Linked DNA regions of Thermus aquaticus. The protein of the gene in region 1 binds, or shares a complex with, the protein of each later gene. Links are inferred from orthologs where the notes say so. Each region holds a gene or a part of one and is shown in the gene's direction. Other genes may lie near its edges.

The links. Proteins that work in one complex are often made in the same cells at the same time.
Region 2: the proteins of metK (region 1) and groL are in contact, whole or in part, in a cryo-EM structure (PDB 8P4O), measured with the Escherichia coli proteins. The link is inferred for Thermus aquaticus from one-to-one orthologs.

Annotation. Positions count from the first base shown.
Region 1 is NZ_LHCI01000106.1:263,099-266,396, reverse strand. The notes cover bases 1-2,841. They hold metK (methionine adenosyltransferase), read left to right. Parts: upstream 1-752; coding sequence 753-1,931; downstream 1,932-2,841. Other genes in these bases: speA (biosynthetic arginine decarboxylase), read right to left, coding at 2,079-2,841; murI (glutamate racemase), read right to left, coding at 1-665. In the rest of the region: more of speA, read right to left, coding at 2,842-3,298. UniProt on the Escherichia coli protein: Catalyzes the formation of S-adenosylmethionine (AdoMet) from methionine and ATP.
Region 2 is NZ_LHCI01000106.1:542,812-545,691, reverse strand. It holds groL (chaperonin GroEL), read left to right. Parts: upstream 1-564; coding sequence 565-2,196; downstream 2,197-2,880. Other genes in the region: dnaE (DNA polymerase III subunit alpha), read right to left, coding at 2,402-2,880; groES (co-chaperone GroES), read left to right, coding at 247-552; BVI061214_RS03900 (TrmH family RNA methyltransferase), read left to right, coding at 1-169.

The DNA of each region.
Region 1 (3,298 bases):
CCCCTGCCTTCCGGGTTCAAAAGCCCCTCGGCCGCCAGGGCCTCGGCCACCCTCCCGGCCGTGGCCTCGGCGGAGTCTATGAGGGCCACCCGGGGTAGGACCTCCTGGATGGTCCTTTTCAGGTAGGGGTAGTGGGTGCAGCCCAGGATGAGGGCCTCGAGGTCCTCCGGGGCCTCCTCGAGGTAGTGCCGGGCGATGAGGAGGGCCACGGGGTCGTCCCAGAGCCCCTCCTCCACCAGGGGGACGAAGAGGGGGCAGGCCTTGGCCCAGGAGAGGTCTACGTAGCGCTCGTAGGCTCGGCTACCCACCGTGGCCTGGGTGCCGATGAGGCCCACCTTGCGGTAGCCCTGGGCCACCTGGGCCGCCGGCTCCAGGACCCCGAAGACGGGCACGGAAAGGTCTTCCGCCAGGTCGGGGAGGGCGGCGGAGCTCGCCGTGTTGCAGGCCACCACGATGGCCTTCACCCCCTCCCGGAGGAGAAAGCCCGCGATCTCCCAGGCGAAGCGCCGCACCATGGAGAGGGGCTTGCCCCCATAGGGCACCCGGGCCGTGTCGCCGAAGTAGAGGAAGTCCTCCTGGGGAAGGGCCTTCTTCAGGGCGGTCAGTACGGTGAGCCCGCCCACGCCCGAGTCAAAGACGCCGATGGGGGCCTTGGGGTTCCTCACGGGGGCCAAGCATACTGGACGGCCGAGGGGGGGTGCTATACTATCGGGGTTGCCCCAGGGGGGCAGATCCCTAAGGAGGTGCGCAAGTTGCGGCTGGTCACGTCTGAATCGGTCACGGAAGGGCACCCGGACAAGCTGGCGGACCGGATCTCCGACGCCATCCTGGACGCCCTCATCGCCCAGGACAAGAAGGCCCGGGTGGCGGCGGAGACCCTGGTCACCACGGGGCTTGTCTTCGTGGCGGGGGAGATCACCACCGAGGGGTACGTGGACATCCCGGGCCTGGTGCGCAAGACGGTGCGGGAGGTGGGCTACACCCGGGCCAAGTACGGCTTTGACGCCGACACCTGCGCCGTCCTCACCGCCATAGACGAGCAGTCCCCGGACATCGCCGGAGGCGTGAACCTGGCCTACGAGTGGCGGGTTCTCAAGTCCACCGATCCCTTAGACCGCGTGGGGGCGGGGGACCAGGGCCTCATGTTCGGCTACGCCACGGACGAAACCCCGGAGCTCATGCCCCTCCCCATTACCCTGGCCCACCGCCTCACCATGCGCCTGGCCGAGGTGCGCAAGACGGGCCTCCTGCCCTACCTGCGCCCCGACGGCAAGGCCCAGGTGACCGTGGTCTACGAGGGGGACCGGCCCCTTTACGTGAAGACCGTGGTGGTCTCCGCCCAGCACTCCCCCGAGGTGGAGCAGGAGCAGCTTAGGGAGGACCTGATCCGGGAGGTGGTCCGCCAGGCCATCCCGGCGGAGTACCTCAAGGAGGGGGAGACGGAGTACCTCATCAACCCCTCGGGCCGCTTCATCCTGGGAGGCCCCCACGCCGACACCGGCTTGACGGGCCGGAAGATCATCGTGGACACCTACGGAGGGGCGGTGCCCCACGGGGGCGGGGCCTTCAGCGGCAAGGACCCCACCAAGGTGGACCGCTCCGCCAGCTACTACGCCCGCTACATGGCCAAGAACCTGGTGGCGGCGGGGCTTGCGAAGCGGGCCCTGGTGGAGCTCGCCTACGCCATCGGCAAGGCGCGGCCCGTGTCCTTGCGGGTGGAGACCTTCGGCACCGGGGTCCTGCCCGACGAGAAGCTCACGGAGATCGCCGCTAAGGTCTTTGACCCGAGGCCCCTGGCCATCATTGAGGAGCTGGACCTCCTAAGGCCCATCTACACCCCCACCAGCGCCTACGGCCACTTTGGCCGGCCCGGCTTCCCCTGGGAGGAGACGGACCGGGTGGAGGCCTTGAGGCGGGAAACGGGGCTTTAAAGTACCCCGCCGTGGCTCTTGCCACGGCGGGGGCCCCAAAAGGACGTACCGGAGCCTAGTTCTCTGGGTTAGGCCGTCTCCAACCGGTTTTTCCCCGCGCGCTTGGCCCGGTAGAGGGCCTCGTCTTTAACGGAGCCTTAACGGCCCCTAGTCCTCCAGGTAGGTGTACCCCTGGAGCTCCCGGGCGTAGCGTTCCAGGAAGGCCCCCTTTTCCGCGGGGGAGAGCCGGCTTTGCCGCACCAGGCGCTCCACCCCGAGCATCAGCTCCCGGGCGGTGAAGCCCATCTTCTCAATGACCTTCTCCGCCGTCTCTCCGGGGACGAAGCGCTCTATGGCGAAGCCCTCCTCGTCCACCTCCACGTGGGCTTCCCCCACCTGGCCGAAGAGGTTGTGGTTGCTGCCCAAGACGTCCTGGTAGGCCCCTATCAGGAAGACCCCCAGGTAGTAGGGCTCCCCCGGGCGCACGGGGTGGACGGGAAGGGTGTGGCGCACGTCGTGGAGGTCAATGAAGCGGTCAATCTTCCCGTCGGAGTCGCAGGAAATGTCCACCAGGGTGGCCCTGCGGGCAGGGGGCTCGGAAAGACGGCTCAAGGGGACGATGGGGAAGAGCTGGTGGATGGCCCAGGCGTCGGGGAGGCTTTGGAAGATGGAGAAGTTGCACACCAGCTTGTCGGCCAGGAGCTTCTCCAGGTCCTCCAGCTCGTCGGGGGCGTAGGGAAGGCTCTGGGCGATGGCGTAGACCCGCCGGGCGATGTGGTAGAAGATCTCCTCCGCCAGCGCCCGGTCCTTCAGGGACACCAGGCCCAGGTCGTAGAGGGTTTGCAAGGTATCCTTGTCGGCGAAGGCGTCGTGGTAGACCTCGCGGAAGTTCTTAGCCGAGAGGTTTTCCAGGCTTTCCCAGAGTTCCTTGACCAGGGGGTGGGCCTCCTCAGGGGGGGGCGCGGGCTTTTCCTCCCCGGGAGGCGTGATGACGTCAATGACCTCCAGGACCAGGACCTCGTGGTAGGCGGTCACCGCCCGGCCGGACTCCGTCACCAGGATGGGGTGGGGCTCTCCGTGGGCCTCCACCACCTCCTTGGTCACGTAGACCAGGTCCTCGGCGTACTCCTGAAGCGTGTAGTTGGCGGAGGCGTAGAAGTTGGTCTTGGAGCCGTCGTAGTCCACGGCCAGGCCGCCCCCCAGGTTGAGGTAGCGGAGGGGGGCTCCCAGTTTCCTGAGCTGCACGTAGGTCTGGGCCGCCTCCCGCACGGCGGCTTTGATGCGGCGGATGTCCGTGACCTGGCTGCCGATGTGGGCGTGGAGCATGACCAGGGTGTCCAGGAGGCCCTCTTCCTTAAGGATCTCCACCGCCTTGACGATCTCGGGGG
Region 2 (2,880 bases), 280 kb from region 1 along the record:
GGCCGAGGACCGGGGCCTGCCCGAGGCCTGGCTTAAGCGGGCCCAGGCCCGGGTGCGGATCCCCATGCGGGGGCGGGCGGACAGCCTCAACGTGGCGGTGAGCGCCGCCCTCCTCCTCTACGAGGCCCTGCGCCAGCGCTCCTTACACGACCCCCCTCAACCCCCTTGACAAAAGCCCGGCGGGGCCGGAATAATAAGCCTTGGTTTGACACTCTCGCCCTTGGAGCGTCAAAGGAGGGAGTGCGTATGGCTGCGGAGGTGAAGACCGTGATCAAGCCCCTAGGCGACCGGGTAGTGGTGAAGCGGATTGAGGAGGAGCCCAAGACCAAGGGGGGCATCGTGCTCCCCGACACCGCGAAGGAGAAGCCCCAGAAGGGGAAGGTGATCGCGGTGGGCACGGGCCGCATCCTGGAGAACGGGCAGCGGGTGCCCCTCGAGGTCAAGGAGGGTGACATCGTGGTCTTCGCCAAGTACGGCGGCACCGAGATTGAGATCGACGGCGAGGAGTACGTGATCCTCTCCGAGCGGGACCTTCTGGCGGTCCTTTCCTAAAGGAGGTGGGGTATGGCGAAGATTCTGGTTTTTGACGAGGCGGCTCGCCGGGCTCTGGAGCGCGGCGTCAACGCAGTGGCCGATGCGGTGAAGGTCACCTTGGGCCCCCGGGGCCGGAACGTGGTCCTGGAGAAGAAGTTCGGCTCCCCCACCATCACCAAAGACGGGGTGACGGTGGCCAAGGAGATTGAGCTGGAGAACCACCTGGAGAACATCGGGGCCCAGCTCCTCAGGGAGGTGGCCTCCAAGACCAACGACGTGGCCGGCGACGGCACCACCACCGCCACCGTCTTGGCCCAGGCCATCGTCCGGGAGGGCCTGAAGAACGTGGCCGCCGGGGCCAACCCCCTGGCCCTGAAGCGGGGCATTGAGAAGGCGGTGGACGCCGCCGTGGAGAAGATCAAGGCCCTGGCCATCCCCGTGGAGGACCGCAAGGCCATTGAGGAGGTGGCCACCATCTCCGCCAACGACCCCGACGTCGGCAAGCTCATCGCCGACGCCATGGAGAAGGTGGGGAAGGAGGGCATCATCACCGTTGAGGAGTCCAAGAGCCTGGAGACCGAGCTGAAGTTCGTGGAGGGGTACCAGTTTGACAAGGGGTACATCTCCCCCTACTTCGTCACCAACCCCGAGGCCATGGAGGCGGTCCTGGAGGACGCCTTCATCCTCATCGTGGAGAAGAAGGTCTCCAACGTCCGCGAACTCCTCCCCATCCTGGAGCAGGTGGCCCAGACCGGCAAGCCTCTCCTCCTCATCGCCGAGGACGTGGAGGGCGAGGCCCTGGCCACCCTGGTGGTCAACAAGCTCCGGGGCACCCTGAGCGTGGCCGCCGTCAAGGCCCCCGGCTTCGGTGACCGCAGGAAGGAGATGCTCAAGGACATCGCCGCAGTCACTGGCGGCACCGTGATCTCCGAGGAGCTGGGCTTCAAGCTGGAGAACGCCACCCTCTCCATGCTGGGCCGGGCCGAGCGGGTGCGCATCACCAAGGACGAGACCACCATCGTGGGCGGCAAGGGCAAGAAGGAGGACATTGAGGCCCGGATCAACGGCATCAAGAAGGAGCTGGAGACCACCGACAGCGAGTACGCCAAGGAGAAGCTCCAGGAGCGCCTGGCCAAGCTCGCGGGCGGCGTGGCCGTGATCCGGGTGGGCGCCGCCACCGAGACCGAGCTCAAGGAGAAGAAGCACCGCTTTGAGGACGCCCTGAACGCCACCCGGGCCGCGGTGGAGGAGGGGATTGTCCCGGGCGGCGGCGTGGCCCTCCTTCGGGCCATCGGCGCGGTGGAGGAGCTCCTCAAGAAGCTGGACGGGGACGAGGCCACCGGGGCCAAGATCGTGCGCCGGGCCCTGGAGGAGCCCGCCCGCCAGATCGCCGAGAACGCCGGGTACGAGGGCTCCGTCATCGTGCAGCGGATCCTCTCCGAGACCAAGAACCTCCGCTTCGGCTTCAACGCCGCCACCGGGGAGTTTGTGGACATGGTGGAGGCGGGCATCGTGGACCCCGCCAAGGTGACCCGCTCCGCCCTGCAGAACGCCGCCTCCATCGGCGCCCTGATCCTCACCACCGAGGCCGTGGTGGCGGAGAAGCCCGAGAAGAAGGAGTCCACCCCCGCCCCCGCGGGCGCCGGGGACATGGACTTCTAGCCTGAAGGGACTGGGGGCCGGGCCCCAAGCCCGGCTCCTTTCTTTTTGGGCGCACCCATTGGGGCTTATGCCCTTGTTTCCTTCGGCCCACCAGCCCTAGTAAGCTCCCCAAGAGCCTTTTGCCGGGGCCCCCATGCTGGCTTGCGCCAGCATGTGGAAGGGCTTTTCTGGGGCCCCCACCGAGGCTCTCGCCGCGGTGGGGTACTTAAAAGGGCACCACCTCCTCCTTAGGCCCGCCCCCATTCCCCTGCAAAAAGACCTCCCGGTCCGGCACCAGGTAGGCCCTGTACCCTTCGGCCTCCAGAAGGCCCAAAGCCTCCTCCCCCACCCGGACCTCCCTCAGGGCGAAGAGGGCCTCGCCAAAAGGCCCCTGCACCCGGAGGTAAACAGGGAGGCTTCCCGGGTGCTCGTCTAGGAGGCTTTTGAGCCGGGCCACCCCCTTCTCGTCTAGTAGGGCGTGGTCCACCTCCACCTCCAGGGCCTTGGGGGCTTCCAGGACCTCCTCGAGGGTCCAGACCGCCTGGGCCAGGACCCTGAGCTCCTCGCCCTTCTCCACCTCCGCCAAGACCAAGAGGGGGATGTCCTCCTTGAGCTTGGGGGAGACCCCCTCGTAGGCCCGGCCGAAGACCACCACCTCCAGGGCCCCCGTCTCGTCGGAGAGGGTGAAGCGGGCCATCATCCCCC